One region of the Streptomyces sp. NPDC005863 genome, then DNA from elsewhere that is predicted to be linked to it. Evidence: riboswitches for the same ligand, from Rfam matches in the RefSeq annotation. Region 1 holds a riboswitch; each other region holds the start of a gene.

Region 1 (5,299 bases):
GAGGCCGAGACGGACCGCGAGCTGGCTCCGGTCGGCCGCTAGGACACCACCGGCCACGCACGCACGGGCGGGCCGGTCGGAACACCCCTTGGCGGGGAGCGTTCCGACCGGCCCGCCCGGTCCTTTTCCCGGCACCGAGGCCGCGGCCCGCGTCAGCCGCGGTCCGCGTAGACCACCCACACCTGGCCCGGCGCGAAGGGCATCGGCGCACCGTCCGCGCGGGTGAAGGTGGTGCCCGCCGCGGCCGTGGGGCGGCTCCAGCGCGTCGGGTAACTCCTGCCGTCGCGCAGCACCAGCGCCCGGCCGCTCCCGACGGTCTCGATGTACGGCGTCACCGCGCCCTTGAAGTCCTTGAACCGCGACGCCCGCATGGTCACGTACTGGACGACGATCGTGGGGGCGCCGAGCCGCGTCCCCGACGTGCTGCGGGCCGGTGAGCCGTCGAACGACACGAGCCAGCGGTGCTGCCCGGGCGACCAGGCGAAGGAGTGGCTGGCGGCGGCGTACCGCACGATCTTGTCCCGCGTGGGCGTGCCGCCGGCCGGCGCGGGGCCGAAGCGGAACCCGATGTCGGCCGGCGGCTCGGTCCGCGGCACCGAGCGCAGCAGCGCCCGCGGGCGGAGGAAGAGGTCGTGCGGGGCCGGCCGGCCGCTCCGGCGGAAGTAGGCGCCCGGGAAGCGGCCCTGCGGACGGGCGTACAGCGGCGCGTCCTTGAGCTTCTTCTGCAGCGCGGTGCGCACCCCGGAGTAGGCGAGGACCGGCCGGCCGAACTGGCGCAGCAGCTCGACGTCCGACTCACGGGCGCTGCGCACCGGCCCGACCACCGGCGGCACCGTGCTGGAGTAGACGCCCATGAGGCGGCTCATCCCGCCCTCGACCTTCTCCACGTAGACGATGTCCGACCGGTCGAGACCGGTGTGCGGGCGGGCGGCCCGGGCGTTGTCGAACTTGACCGCGACGACCTGCCCCTGACGGGCAGTGAGCCCGGTGAAGGGCGACGGGCTCCGGGGCGCGGGGGAGTCCTCACGAGCGGGGGCGCTCGCGTACGCGGAGGCGCCCACGGTGAACACCGCCGTGACGACGAGCGCGAGCACGCGCGGAGCGAGCCGGGTGCGACGGGCGTCCCGGACTTTCCTTGCTGCCATTGAGGCGTCTCCCTTCGGCGAAGCCGCCAGGGCCGCCCCGTGGCCGCCCTGGTGGCAGCCGCAGACCTACCTCCCCGTGCCCCGGCCCCAACCGCGGCTGGGGCCATCCACCCGCGCGACGTCACTCTTTCCGGGGCAGCCCCGCGTGGCTCCGCGGTGCGGTGCCGACGGACCAGGCGGAGCAGGCGGACCAGGCGGAGTGGGCGCATTCGACGCGGGTAGGCTGAGACTTCGTTGTGGTCCGTTCCGGCCGCGTGCTGCGGATTCTTTACAAATGCAGAGGTGTGGCGAGCGAATGAAGCGATCTGTTCAGCGGTGGAAGGTGCCGGGCCCGGGGCCCGGCAAACGGCTGGCCGCCGCCCTCGACCTGGCGGGCCCGGCCCGCGGCAGCGCCGTGAAACGGGCGCTCCGGACGGCGATCGAGCACGACGCCGTGTGGCTGGGCGCCGCCACGGCGCTGGGGCTCTCGGGGGACCGGAGCGCCCGCAGGGCGGCCCTGCGCGGACTCGGATCGGTGGCGATCGTCACAGCTGTGAACCATGCGCTGGCCAAGCCCGCGGCCCGCAGCGCCCGGCCCGTCCTGGACGGACTGCCCGCGCTGTTCCCCCGCCCCCGCACCGCCTCGCTGCCCGCAAGCCCCATAGCCGCAGCGACCGCCTTCACCTCGGCCGTCGTCATGGAGTCACCCCGGCACGGCCTGGCCGTCCTGCCGTTCGCGGCCGGGCTCGCCTACGCACGCGGCCAGAAGGGCCTGGACCACCGGGGCCGCTCGGCCGCCGGAGCTCTCATCGGCGTCGGGGCCGCGCTGCTCACCTGCCGCTGGTGGCCCGTGAAGCCCGCGGCCGCGGCCGCCGCCGCCCCGCCGCGCCGTCCTGCCCCCGCGCTCAAGGACGGCCAGGGCCTGCACGTGGTCGTCAACCCGTCCTCCGGGGTCGCCTGGAGCAGGGACGCCGCCGACACGCTGCGCACACTGCTCCCCGAAGCGTCGATCACCGTCTTCGAGCCCGGTGACGACCTGGTGGCCCTGCTCGACGCGGCCGCGCAGCGCGCCGTCGCGGACGGCGGGGCGCTGGGGGTGTGCGGCGGCGACGGCACCGTCAACGCGGGCAGCGTCACGGCGGCACGGCACCAGGTGCCCCTCGCCGTCTTCCCCGGCGGCACCTTCAACCACTTCGCGGTGGATCTCGGCAACGTGACGCTCGAAGACGTCACCCGCGCCATCGGCTCGGGCGACGCCGTCACCGCCGACGTGGGACGCGCCTCCGCCTACCGGCAGCCCGGCGCCGCCACCAAAGCCACACAGGACGCGCCCGCCGAAGAGATCGACGTCCGCGGCGAACAGCAGCTCTTCCTCAACACGTTCAGCATCGGCGTCTACTCGGACCTGGTGCACGCCCGGGAGCTGCTCGAGAAGCGCATCGGCAAGTGGCCCGCGCTCGTCATCGGCCTCGCCAAGGTCCTTGCGACGGGCACCCCGCTCTCCGTGGTCATCAACGGCCGACCGCGCCGCATCTGGCTGCTCTTCGCGGGCAACGGCATCTACCACCCGGCCGGCTTCGCCCCGACCTACCGCACCCAGCTCGACGACGGACTCCTCGACGTCCGCGCCGTGGAGGCCGGCACTCCGCTGGCCCGCACCCGGCTGCTCCTCGCCGTGCTCACCGGGACCCTGCACAACTCCCGTGTCCTGACGACCGCCCAGGTGCGCAGGCTGGAGCTGGAGGTCATGGAGGGGGACCCGCACCTCGCCTACGACGGTGAGGTCACGGACACCACGTATCAGCGGCTCGTCCTCGACAAGCTCCCCAAGGCCCTCACCCTGTACCGGCCCGCCGACCAGGACCAGTGGCTGCGCTGAGCCACGCTCCGCACGACCTCTGATCAGGGGCGTACGCGGTGGTACACGCGCTCGCGTGTGCCACCGCCGCAACCGGTGCGCAAGTTGTCAGCAGATCAGTTGCGCACTAATGTCGCCACGCCTTGGTGAACGGGAAATCCGGTGTGATGCCGGTGCGGCCCTCGCCACTGTGATCGGGAAGTCCGGCTCCAGCCCTCGCGGCAGCCACTGGGTGCTCATGCACCCGGGAAGGCGGAGTCCGGTCGGTACGACCCGTCAGCCAGGAGACCGGCCAAGGCGCGTTGTCCATCCACGAGGTGCTGGAGAGGGTCTGCCGAGCCATGCACATAGCCGAGGGTTTCCTCCCACCGGCGCACGCGATCGCCTGGGGCGTAGCGTCCGCGCCGTTCGTCGTCCACGGAGTCCGCTCCCTGACCCGTGAGGTCAAGGAACACCCGGAGAGCACCCTGCTCCTCGGCGCCTCCGGGGCCTTCACATTCGTCCTGTCCGCTCTGAAGATCCCGTCCGTCACGGGCAGTTGCTCGCATCCGACGGGCACCGGGCTCGGAGCCATCCTGTTCCGGCCGCCCATCATGACGGTGCTCGGCACCATCACGCTGCTCTTCCAGGCCCTGCTGCTCGCCCACGGCGGGCTCACCACCCTGGGCGCCAACGTCTTCTCGATGGCGATCGTCGGCCCCTGGGCCGGATACGCGGTCTACCGGCTCCTCAAGCGGTTCGACGTCCCGCTCATGGTCGCCGTGTTCTTCGGGGCGTTCGTCGCCGACCTGTCCACGTACTGCGTCACCAGCGTCCAGCTGGCGCTCGCGTTCCCCGACCCCAGCAGCGGATTCCTAGGGGCCCTCGGCAAGTTCGGCGGCATCTTCGCCGTCACGCAGATCCCGCTGGCGATCAGCGAGGGACTGCTCACCGTCCTGGTGATGCGGCTGCTCGTGCAGTCGAGCAGGGGCGAGCTCACCCGGCTCGGCGTGCTGCTGCAGCGCAAGAGCACACCGGACGTGACGACGACCAAGACGGAGACGGGGGCCGGCGCCCGATGAACCGGAACACGAAGATCAACATCCTGCTGCTCGTGGTGGTCGCCGCGCTCGCGGTGCTGCCCGTGGCCCTCGGACTCGGCGACGACGAGAAGGAGCCGTTCGCCGGCGCCGACGCGCAGGCCGAGACCGCGATCACCGAGATCAAGCCGGACTACAAGCCGTGGTTCTCACCGCTGTACGAACCCCCATCGGGGGAGATCGAGTCGGCGCTCTTCGCCCTGCAGGCGGCCCTGGGCGCCGGTGTGCTCGCGTACTACTTCGGGCTGCGCAAGGGGCGCCGCCAGGGCGCGGAGCAGGCGCTGGCGCAGGAGGCGGACGCGGAGCGGTCCACCGGTGCGCCGGCCGGTGCGCCCGGCGCCCCGGCCGGCCCTCGGGGCAGCCGGTCCGGGGCCGGGCAGGTCTGACCCGGCGTGCTGCCCATCGACGCGGCGGCGCACAGCAGTCGCTGGCGCCGCCGGCACCCCGTGGACAAGGCCGTGCTCGGGCTCGGCCTCACCGTCCTGGCCATCTCGCTGCCGCCCTGGCCGGGCGCCGCGCTGGTGCTCGCCGCGGCGCTCGTCCTGCTGCTCGGGCCCGCGGGCGTGCCGCCCCGCAAACTGTGGCGCGCCTACCGCGTGCCGCTCGGCTTCTGCGTCACCGGCGCCCTCACGCTGCTCGTCCAACTGGGCGGCCCCGAGGGCTTCGTGACGCTCGCCGACGGAGGCCCGGCGCGCGCGGGCGGTCTGCTCCTGCGGACCTCCGCGGCCTCCCTCGGCGTGCTGCTGTTCGCGTTCACCACACCGATGTCGGACCTGCTGCCCCGGCTGGTGAAGGCCGGTGTGCCCGCACCGGTCGTGGACGTGGCGCTCGTCACGTACCGCATGAGCTTCCTGCTCCTGGACTCCATGAGCCGGATCCGGCAGGCGCAGGCCGCCCGGCTCGGCCACACCACCCGCGCCGCCACCTGGCGCTCCCTCGCCTCGCTCGGCGCCACCGCGTTCGTGCGGGCCTTCGACCGGGCCGGCCGGCTGCAGGCCGGGCTCGCCGGACGCGGCTACGACGGCACGCTGCGGGTCCTCGTCCCCGAGGCCCGGATGTCCCGGCCCTTCGTGGCGGCCGCGGGCGCCCTCCTCGTGGGCCTGGTGGCCCTCACCCTCGTACTGGAAAGGTTCCTGCCATGACCGAGCCGAGGGCTCTTCGCGAGCCGGGCGCCCGCGGCGGGCCGGGGGAGCCCCTGGTCGCTCTGCGCGGCGCGTCCTACGCGTACGAGGACGGGC
Region 2 (5,299 bases), on a different contig from region 1:
CTCGTCGGCACCTGGTTCGAGTACACGCCGTGCAGCGGCCTCGACATCGAGGTCGGCTCCGACTTCTCCGAGAACGGCTAGCGGGAGCGCCATGGCGGACATCCGGCTCCTGGACTCCTTCTGCACGCTGCCGACCCGCAAGGTCGGCGCGGACGCCAACGGCAACATCGACGCCATGCGGCGGTACCTGGAGGGGCTCACCGCGGAGTACTACATGGTCGAGTGCTTCACGAAGTACTACACGCAGCGCTACCCGGACTCCGAGGTCATCAGCGAGATCAGCTATCTGAACACCAAGCGGTTCCGCGGTGTGACCGAGATCCTCGCCAAGTGGATCCTCCGTGAGTACCGCAATGTGTTCGGCCGCGACGCCCTGCGGCGCAACATCAAGACGCAGACGTCCGGCCGGCAGCTCCGCTCGGACATCCTCGGCGTCCGGACCGAGGGCACGACCCTGCTCCTCGAACTCGTCGAGGTGACCACGGTCGACGAGGCCAAGGACGCCGAGGTCGAAGACCTCAAGCACAAGATGGACACCCTGAAACGCTTCGTCATCGACCCGGCCCTCCAGGAGATGCTCTCCCTGCAACGCGCCGGGCGGGTGAGCCTCGGCGTCCCGACGCGGATCGAGGTGCGCCGGTCGACCTGGCGTCCGTACTGGCACGAGCTGTACTACCCGCTCCTGCCGACCCAGGCCGCCACGGGGGCGCCCGGCAGCGTCAAGTACGAATGGATCTGCTACAAACCCACGTTCCGTCCCGACGGCATCGGCAAGGACGGCCTGGTGCTGTACGAGATCCACACCACCCCCCTGCCGCAGGGCGCGCCCCTCGAAGTGCTCAACAGGGTCGCCCGGCGCCTGCGCGAACTGGAGAACCAGCATCAGCTCGTGCTGCTGCCCGCGATGCAACAGTACTGGGACGACAACGACGCCGACGGCAGGGAGCTGAAGAAGTGGCTCGCCATCGGCCTCGGCGCGGCTCTGCTCGTCACGCTCGTGGTGATGGCCTGGCCCGCCGCGGTGCCGCTCGCAGCGGCGGCGGTCGAGACCGCGGGGGCAGCCGGAGCCACCGGGGCCGCCGAGGCCGCGGGCGCCGCGGAGGCCGCCCAGTTGGCGAACGCCGTGCGGTACGCCCAGAGCGCGACGAAGGTCCCGGGTTACTTCGAGCGGGCGCAGGCGGCCCTGCGCCCGCTGCTGTCCGGCGGACCCGGCCTGGGTCTCGTGGGCAGTCACTGAGTCGCGGCCGGGGCGCGGCCCATGGCGTCCGGGTCGTCAGGAGGCGCGGCTCGTCAGGAGGCGTTGTCGAAGACGACGTTCTTGGTCTCGACCGCCCCCGCCGCCCGACCCGGCGCCGCCTGGCGGGCCCAGTACAGGTTCGTGTGTGCGACGACCAAGTCCGGCGTCGGCGCGCCCCATGCGGTCTTGTCGACCGTCGTATGGGCGTCGCTCACCAGCGTCGTGTCGTACCCCCTGACGAACGCGCCGTGGAGGGTCGAGCGGATGCACGCGTCGGTCTCCGCGCCCGTGACCAGGAGCCGCCCCACCCCGAGCCGTGACAGCACGGCCTCCAGCGTGGTGTCCTCGAACGCGTCGCCGTAGCTCTTCTCGACGATCGGCTCGGCGTCCATGGGGGTGAGTTCAGGGACGAGCCGCCAGCCGTCGCTCCCGCGCGTGAGTCCCTCGTCGAAGTGCTGCACCCAGACGACCGGAACCCCTTCCTGCCGCGCCCGCTCGACGAGTCCGGAGATGTTCGCGACGACCTCGTCGCGCCGGTGGCTCCCCTCGACGACGTCCTGCTGCACGTCGATGACAAGGAGTGCGGTGTTCGGCCGGTTCTCCAATGTGGTCATGGTCCACCTTCGTTCGCTCGCGCCGGGCTCATCTCTCCCCACGCTAGCCCCACCCACTGACAGCCGGTCCTGGGCACAGCCGCTGTCACGCTCGTGACCCGCTTCACATTCCGACATGCGGGCCGGGGTGGGCGATCGGTTGGCGTGCGCCTAGGGTGAGCGGTGCAGCTGGTTCGCCCCGTCCGCCAGGCGGGATGCGTCGTAAGAGGGAACCCGGTGGGAATCCGGGACTGCCCCGCAGCGGTGAGTGGGAACGACCGCCGTCAACAGCACTGGACCCGACCGGGTCCGGGAAGCGACGGCCAGTAGGTGTCCCGTGTCCGGCCGACACGCGACGTGCCCGCGAGTCCGAAGACCTGCCCGTTGCCCGCACGCGACCGATCGCGTGCGGCCCTTTCGGTGACCTCGTGGGCGGGTCGGCGTACATATCGAGCGGCACGCGCGGCATCCGCCCGCGACGTGGTCCGCCCGGTCGGTCGTCCCTTCGCGCCATGTCCGGTCTCCGGGAGAACCAGGACACATCTCGCGAAGGAGAGTTCCGTGACAGCGCAGCCCGCGGCCGCGGCGGCACGAGCCACCGTGTACGGCTACCCCCGCCAGGGTCAGAACCGGGAACTGAAGAAGGCCGTCGAGGGGTACTGGAAGGGCCGCGCCACCGCTGCCGCCCTCCGGGAGACCGCGGCGGACCTGCGCCGTTCCAACTGGCAGCAGTTGGCCGACGCCGGCATCGACGAGGTGCCGACCGGGGACTTCTCGTACTACGACCACGCTCTCGACACCAGTGTCATGGTCGGCGCTGTCCCCGAGCGGCACCGCGCGGCCGTCCAGGCCGACGCCCTCGACGGCTACTTCGCGATGGCGCGCGGCACGCAGGACGTGGCGCCGCTGGAGATGACGAAGTGGTTCGACACCAACTACCACTATCTGGTGCCCGAGTTGGGCCCCGACACCGTGTTCCGGGCCGACTCCGCCAAGCAGGTCACCGAGCTGACGGAAGCCCTCGCGATCGGGCACACGGCACGCCCCGTCCTCGTGGGCCCCGTGACCTACCTCCTGCTCGCCAAGCCCGCGCCGGGCGTGGCCGCGGACTTCGACCCGCTGACGCTCATCGACCGGCTGCTGCCCGTGTACGCCGAGGTGCTCGCGGACCTGCGTGCGGCGGGCGCCGAGTGGGTCCAGCTGGACGAGCCCGCCCTGGTCCAGGACCGCACGCGGGCCGAGTTGAACGCCGCCGAGCGCGCCTACCGCGACCTCGGGGCCCTCACCGACCGCCCCAAACTGTTGGTCGCCTCGTACTTCGGGCGCCTCGGTGACGCGCTGGGCATCCTGGCCAAGGCGCCGGTCGACGGTCTGGCCCTCGACTTCACCGAGACAGCCGCCGCCAACCTCGGCGACCTCGCCTCCGTCGGCGGGTTGTCGGGCAAGCGGCTTGTCGCGGGCGTCGTCAACGGCCGCAACATCTGGATCAACGATCTGGAGAAGTCCCTCGCCACGCTGGGCACGCTCCTCGGTCTCGCCGACCGCGTGGACGTCGCCGCGTCCTGCTCGCTCCTGCACGTCCCGCTGGACGCCGGCGCCGAGCGGGACATCGATCCGCAGGTCGCACGCTGGCTCGCCTTCGCCCGGCAGAAGACGCAGGAGATCTCGGTGCTGGCGCGCGGACTCTCGCAGGGCACCGGCGCCATCGCGGCCGAACTCACCGCGAACCGCGCCGACCTGGCCTCCCGCGCCGGTTCCGCCCTCACCCGCGACCCGGCCGTCCGCGCCCGCACCGCCGCGGTCACCGACGCCGACGCCCGCCGTTCGCAGCCATACGCGGAGCGCGCGGCTGCCCAGCGCGCCGCTCTCGGTCTGCCGCTGCTTCCGACGACGACCATCGGCTCCTTCCCGCAGACCACCGAACTGCGCACCGCCCGCGCCGACCTGCGGGCCGGACGGATCGACACGGACGGATACGAGGAGCGCATCAGGAACGAGATCCGCGAGGTCCTGTCCTTCCAGGAGAAGGCGGGCATCGACGTCCTGGTGCACGGCGAGCCCGAACGCAACGACATGGTGCAGTACTTCGCCGAGCAGCTGACCGGCTACCTCGCCACGCAGCACGGCTGGGTGCAGTCCTACGGCACCCGTTACGTCCGCCCGCCGGTCCTCGCCGGCGACATCTCACGGCCCGAGCCGATGACGGTCCGCTGGACGACGTACGCGCAGTCGCTGACGAGCCGCCCCGTCAAGGGCATGCTCACCGGCCCCGTCACCATGCTCGCCTGGTCCTTCGTCCGCGACGACCAGCCGCTCGGCGACACCGCCCGCCAGGTCGCGCTCGCCCTGCGCGACGAGGTCAACGACCTTGAGGCGGCCGGGACTTCGGTCATCCAGGTCGACGAGCCCGCCCTGCGCGAGACGCTCCCGCTGCGCGCCGCGGACCACCCCGCCTACCTGGAATGGGCCACCGGATCCTTCCGTCTCAGCACCAGCGGGGTGCGGCCGGACACGCAGATCCACACGCACATGTGCTACGCCGAGTTCGGCGACATCGTGCAGGCCATCGACGACCTCGACGCGGACGTCATCAGCCTGGAGGCGGCCCGCTCCCACATGCAGGTCGCCCGCGAACTCGCCGCTCACGGCTACCCGCGGGAGGCAGGACCCGGCGTGTACGACATCCACTCCCCACGCGTACCGAGCACCGAGGAGGCAGCGGCCTTGCTGCGTACGGGACTTGAGGCGATCCCCGCCGACAGGCTCTGGGTGAATCCGGACTGCGGCCTCAAGACCCGCGGCTGGCCCGAGACCCGCGCCGCTCTGGAGAACATGGTCGCGGCGGCCAGGACGCTCCGCGGGGAGCTGTCCGGCTCGTGATCCTCGCGGGCGCGGGGCCGGGCGTCGTCGGGGCGCCCGGCCCCGCACCCCGGTGACGCGGTGCGGCAGATCCGGCGTGCGGTAGAACTGGCGTAAAGAGGCAGGTCAGATCGGTTATCATCGGATATCTGCTCACGGTCGGCCGGACGCCGGAAGACACCCTGACCCTCCGAGGGAATCGGAAAGGACACGTACGGTGTGCTGCCCCTTCTGCAGGCTCCCCGACAGCCGCGTCATCGACAGTCGATCGACCGATGACGGGACCTCCATCCGTCGCCGGCGGCAGTGCACCCACTGCCAGCGCCGGTTCACCACGGTGGAGACCTACTCCCTGCTCGTGGTCAAACGCAGCGGCGTGACCGAGCCGTTCAGCCGTACCAAGATCGTCAGCAGCGTCCGCAAGGCGTGCCAGGGCCGCCCCATCACCGAGGACATGCTCGAACGGCTCGGCCAGCAGGTGGAGGAGAACGTACGGGCGTCGGGCAGCGCCCAACTGTCCACCCACGAGGTGGGGTTGGCCGTCCTGGAGCCGCTCAGCGAGCTGGACCCGGTGGCGTACATGCGGTTCGCCTCCGTGTACCGCGCCTTC
Region 3 (5,299 bases), on a different contig from region 1:
AGTAGAAGTTGCGGCCGGTCGGCAGGACGTTGACCAGGCCGCGCAGCGGGGAGCCCGAGGGGCCCGCGGGGACGAAGCCGCCGTTCAGGGCGTGCACCGCGTGGTCGAGCTCGGCGGTCGTGCCTGCGAGGCGCGGGACGACCTCGCGGGCCGCGAACTCCAGGACGGCGGCGACCTGTTCACCCTGGTCGGTGGGGAGCGCGGCGAGGTCCCAGTCCGCGTCGTCCATCGCCTGGACCAGCGCGCGGGCCTTCTCCTCGGCCTCGTCGGCGCCGGTGCGGGTCGCCGCGGACTCGTCGAGACCGAGGGCCTCGCGCAGACCCGGCAGTGCGGTGGTGCCGCCCCAGACCTGGCGGGCCCGCAGGATCGCGAGGACGAGGTTGACGCGGTCGGCGCCGGCCGGGGCCGCGCCCAGCACGTGCAGACCGTCGCGGATCTGCATGTCCTTGATCTCGCAGAGCCAGCCGTCGACGTGCAGCAGGAAGTCGTCGAAGCCGTCGTCGTCCGGACGGTCCTCCAGACCCAGGTCGTGGTCGAGCTTGGCGGCCTGGATGAGCGTCCAGATCTGCGCGCGGATCGCGGGCAGCTTCGCCGGGTCCATGGAGCTGATCTGGGCGTACTCGTCGAGGAGTTGCTCCAGGCGCGCGATGTCGCCGTAGGAGTCGGCGCGCGCCATCGGCGGCACCAGGTGGTCGATGAGCGTGGCGTGCACGCGGCGCTTGGCCTGTGTGCCCTCGCCCGGGTCGTTGACCAGGAACGGGTAGATCAGCGGCAGGTCGCCGAGTGCGGCGTCCGGGCCGCAGGCGGCGGAGAGGCCCGCGTTCTTGCCGGGCAGCCACTCCAGGTTGCCGTGCTTGCCGAGGTGGATCATCGCGTCGGCGCCGAAGCCGCCGTCGGAGTCGGCGGCCGCGATCCAGCGGTACGCCGCCAGGTAGTGGTGCGACGGCGGCAGATCCGGGTCGTGGTAGATCGCGATCGGGTTCTCGCCGAAGCCGCGCGGCGGCTGGATGAGGATGAGCAGGTTGCCGCGGCGCAGGGCGGCGAGCACGATGTCGCCCTCCGGGTCGCCGCCGTCGCCCACCCGGGACCTGTCCAGGAACATCTCGCCGGGCGGCGGCCCCCAGTGGCCCTCGACGGACTCGCGCAGCTCCGCGGGGAGCGTCGCGTACCACCGCTTGTAGTCGGCGGCCGGGATGCGCACCGGGTTGGCGGCGAGCTGCTCCTCGGTCAGCCACTCCTGGTCGTGGCCGCCCGCGTCGATCAGGGCGCGGATCAGCTCGTCGCCGTCGCCGGAGACCAGGCCGGGGATGTCGGCCTCGGGCCCGAAGTCGTACCCCTCGGCGCGCAGCCTGCGCAGCAGCGCCACGGCGGAGGCGGGGGTGTCGAGGCCGACCGCGTTGCCGATGCGGGAGTGCTTGGTCGGGTAGGCGGAGAGGACCAGCGCGAGGCGCTTGTCGGCGGCCGGGATGTGCTTGAGGCGGGCGTGCCGCACGGCGATGCCGGCGACGCGGGCCGCGCGCTCGGCGTCGGCCACGTACGCGGGGAGCCCGTCCTCGTCGATCTCCTTGAAGGAGAAGGGCACCGTGATGAGGCGGCCGTCGAACTCCGGCACCGCGATCTGGCTCGCGGCGTCGAGCGGCGAGACGCCCTCGTCGTTCTCCTCCCAGGCGGAGCGCGACCCGGTCAGGCAGAGCGCCTGGAGGATCGGCACGTCCAGGCCGGACAGGGCGCCCGCGTCCCACGACTCGTCGTCGCCGCCCGCGGAGGCCTCGGCGGGCCTGGTGCCGCCGGCCGCGAGGACGGTGGTCACGATGGTGTCGGCGGCGCGCAGCGCGTCGATCAGCTCGGGCTCGGGGGCGCGCAGCGAGGCCACGTACAGCGGCAGCGGGCGGGCCCCGGCGTCCTCGATCGCGCCGCACAGGGCGTCCACGAAGGCGGTGTTGCCGCTCATGTGGTGGGCGCGGTAGTAGAGCACCGCGACGGTCGGGCCCTCGACGTCCGCGCGGGCCGTGCGCTCCAGCGGGCCCCAGGACGGGGCGGGCGCGGGCGGCTCGAAGCCGTGGCCGGTGAGCAGCACGGTGTCGCAGAGGAAGCGGGCCAGCTGCTCCAGGTTGGCGGGGCCGCCGTGCGCCAGGTAGGCGTGCGCCTCGGCGGCGATGCCGACCGGCACGGTGGAGGACGCCATCAGCTGGGCGTCGGGTGCCTGTTCGCCGGTGAGCACGACGACCGGGAGGCCGGTGGCGATGAGCTGGTCGAGGCCGTCCTGCCAGGCGCGGACACCGCCGAGGAGGCGTACGACGACGAGGTCGACGCCGTCGAGCAGGGCGGGCAGCCCGTCGAGGTCCAGGCGCGAGGGGTTGGCGAACCGGTAGTCGACCGGGCCTCCCGCCGCGCGGGCGCTGAGCAGGTCGGTGTCGGAGGTCGACAACAGCAGAAGCATGCGGGCGCAGGCCTTCCTCGGGGTGTCCGCGCCCCGGGTGGTCGTATGGACGGCGGGAGTTCCTGGCTCACCCCACGGGTGGGGCTCACAGTGGCGGGACCGCGCCGGATTCGCACCGGGCTTCCTCCCTCGGGTCCTGGTGGACCCACGCCGTCGCTGGCGTCGACGGGCTCGGCGCCCGCCGCCTGCATAGTAAGTCCTGCCCGCCGCGAGCGGGGCGGCCACCTGCCGGGACGGCCCGTCTCGGGAGGCGACCGGCCGGATCGGCGTGGGTATGCTCGCCGCCATGCCGCCCACCCGAGCACCCTCCCCAGACCAGGGCGAATACCCCATACGTGACCGGGGTGACGCCTGCCCCGGAGCGCTCCGCCTGCACCTCGCCGACGACGGCCGCCTGGCCCGACTCCGGCTGCCCGGCGGCCTCTTGACGGGCCATCAGGTCGAGGTGCTCGCCGACGTGGCGGAGCGCCTGGCGGACGGCAACCTCAGCATCACCTCGCGGGGCAACATCGAGCTGCGCGGGCTCGGCGAGGCCTGCGGCGGCGAACTCTCCCGCCTGCTCACCGGGGCGGGCCTGCTGCCCTCGGAACGGCACGAGCGCGTCCGGAACGTGGTGGCGTCCCCGCTGGCCACGACGGACGGACTCGGCCACGCCGACGTGCAGTTGTGGGCCCGTGAGCTGGACGGACTCCTCTGCGGGGCGGAGTGGGCGACGCAGCTCTCCGGCCGCTTCCTGTTCGTCTTGGACGACGGCCGCGGGGACGTGGCCGGGCTGGGCGGCGATGTGACCTTGATCGCAGAATCGGGGGGTACGGCGGTCGTACGGGTCGCGGGGCGCGCCGTCCGCATCGCCGCGACCGACGCACCGCGCGCGGCCCTCGCCGCCGCCGGCGCCTTCCTGGACGAGGCCCGCGAGGCGGGCAACGGCGCGTGGCGGGTACGGGAGCTGCCGGCGGGGCGGGACGTGGATGTGGCGGGGGCGTTGAAGGGGGCGGGGGTTGCGGTGGCCGCTGCGGCGGGGGCGGGGGTCGGCTTGCCGGACGCGTTGGTCGCCACCGGGAAGGCGCCCGCCGGCCCGTCGGACGTGCCGGTCGCCGCTGGTGAGGCACCGGCCGGTTTCCCGGACGTGCCGGTCGCCGGCGCTGAGGCGCCCGTCGGCCTCCCGGACGTACCCGTCACCGGTCCGCCCGTACCCGTACCCGTCGCCATCCCGGACGTACCCGTCACCGGTCCGCCATCACCCGGCGTCCACGGGCGGGCCGTCCTCGTCGGTGCGCCGCTCGGGCGGGTGAGCGTCGACGCGTGGCGGGCGCTGTTGCCGTTGCCCGGCGACGAGCTGCGGGTCACGCCCTGGCGCGGCTTCGTGCTGCCCGGCTTCGCCGACGACGTCGCCGCCCGGGAACGGCTTGCCGCGCTCCGCGGCGCCGGATACCTCACCACCCCCGACGCGCCCTGGCTCGGCGTCGGCGCCTGCACCGGCCGCCCCGGCTGCGCCAAGTCCCGCGCTGACGTCCGCGCGGACGCCGTGCCGGGCCCCGGCGGCCTTCCCGTCCACTGGTCCGGCTGCGAACGGCGCTGCGGCCACCCGCACGGGGCGTGGGTCGACGTACTCGCCACCGGCGAAGGGCGGTACGAGGTCACGGTGCACGCCCCCGGCGAGGAACCCGCACGGGTCACGGGCACAACCCTGACCGAGACGGTCACCACCGCACGTACCACCACGAAAACCACGGCCACGAGATGAGCGAGAGCACAGTGTTCGACTACGAGAAGGACGGCGCGGCGATCTACCGCGAGTCCTTTGCCACCATCCGCGCGGAGGCGGACCTCAAGGGTCTGCCCGCCGACGTCAGCCAGGTCGCGGTCCGGATGATCCACGCCTGCGGGATGGTCGACCTCGTGCGCGACCTCTCGTACAGCCCGCGCGTGATCGCCGACGCCCGCAAGGCGCTGCGCGACGGCGCGCCGATCCTGTGCGACGCGAACATGGTCGCGAGCGGCGTCACGCGCAAGCGGCTGCCCGCCGGCAACGACGTGATCTGCACCCTCGCCGACCCGTCCGTGCCGGATCTCGCGGCGCGCCTCGGCACCACCCGCAGCGCCGCCGCCCTCGAACTCTGGCGCGACCGCCTCGAAGGGGCGGTCGTGGCCATCGGCAACGCGCCCACCGCCCTCTTCCGCCTCCTGGAGATGATCGAGGAGGGCGCGCCCCGCCCGGCCGCCGTCCTCGGCATCCCGGTCGGCTTCGTCGGCGCGGCCGAGTCCAAGGACGCGCTCGCGGCCCACCACGCGGGCCTGGAGTACCTGGTCGTACGGGGACGTCGCGGCGGCAGCGCGATGGCCGCGGCGGCGATCAACGCGATTGCGAGCGAGACGGAATGAGCGGCGTGCCCACCGAACAGGCCCCGCGGGGCCGCCTCTACGGGGTCGGGCTCGGCCCCGGCGACCCGTCCCTGATGACGTTGCGCGCCGCCGAGGTGATCGCGGCGGCCGACGTCGTGGCGTACCACTCGGCGCGGCACGGCCGTTCCATCGCCCGCTCGATCGCGGCCGCGCACCTGCGCGCCGACCACATCGAGGAGGCGCTGGTCTACCCCGTCACCACGGAGCGGACCGACCATCCCGGCGGCTACCGGGGCGCGCTCGACGCGTTCTACGAGGAGGCCGCGGCCCGCCTCGCCGCCCACCTCGACGCGGGCCGCACGGTCGCCGTCCTCGCCGAGGGCGACCCGCTCTTCTACGGCTCCTACCAGCACATGCACAAGCGCCTCGCGCACCGCTACCCGACCGAGGTGATCCCCGGCGTCACCTCGGTGAGCGCGGCGGCGGCCCGGCTCGGCGAGCCGCTGGTGGAGGCCG

What was found. Region 1 has a riboswitch for cobalamin ahead of ACFYO9_RS18105 (energy-coupling factor ABC transporter permease). Riboswitches for the same ligand answer to the same signal wherever they lie in the genome.
Region 2: linked by a shared signal. The riboswitch ahead of metE (5-methyltetrahydropteroyltriglutamate--homocysteine S-methyltransferase) and the one ahead of ACFYO9_RS18105 (energy-coupling factor ABC transporter permease) in region 1 are both predicted to bind cobalamin.
Region 3: linked by a shared signal. The riboswitch ahead of cobN (cobaltochelatase subunit CobN) and the one ahead of ACFYO9_RS18105 (energy-coupling factor ABC transporter permease) in region 1 are both predicted to bind cobalamin.

What each region holds. Positions count from the first base shown of each region.
Region 1 covers NZ_JBIAII010000004.1:398,854-404,152, forward strand. The annotation lists gene ACFYO9_RS18090 (MMPL family transporter) at 1-42, shown strand, start outside; gene ACFYO9_RS18095 (DUF3048 domain-containing protein) at 153-1,145, opposite strand; gene ACFYO9_RS18100 (diacylglycerol kinase family protein) at 1,441-3,003, shown strand; cobalamin riboswitch at 3,110-3,294, shown strand; gene ACFYO9_RS18105 (energy-coupling factor ABC transporter permease) at 3,324-4,043, shown strand; gene ACFYO9_RS18110 (energy-coupling factor ABC transporter substrate-binding protein) at 4,040-4,447, shown strand; gene cbiQ (cobalt ECF transporter T component CbiQ) at 4,454-5,203, shown strand; gene ACFYO9_RS18120 (ATP-binding cassette domain-containing protein) at 5,200-5,299, shown strand, end outside.
Region 2 covers NZ_JBIAII010000002.1:109,431-114,729, forward strand. The annotation lists gene ACFYO9_RS06815 (type II secretion system protein GspG) at 1-81, shown strand, start outside; gene ACFYO9_RS06820 (hypothetical protein) at 92-1,237, shown strand; gene ACFYO9_RS06825 (cysteine hydrolase family protein) at 1,291-1,851, opposite strand; cobalamin riboswitch at 2,004-2,230, shown strand; gene metE (5-methyltetrahydropteroyltriglutamate--homocysteine S-methyltransferase) at 2,392-4,710, shown strand; gene nrdR (transcriptional regulator NrdR) at 4,907-5,299, shown strand, end outside.
Region 3 covers NZ_JBIAII010000005.1:304,424-309,722, reverse strand. The annotation lists gene cobN (cobaltochelatase subunit CobN) at 1-2,440, opposite strand, end outside; cobalamin riboswitch at 2,476-2,608, opposite strand; gene ACFYO9_RS20420 (cobalamin biosynthesis protein CobG) at 2,727-4,184, shown strand; gene ACFYO9_RS20415 (precorrin-8X methylmutase) at 4,181-4,822, shown strand; gene ACFYO9_RS20410 (precorrin-2 C(20)-methyltransferase) at 4,819-5,299, shown strand, end outside.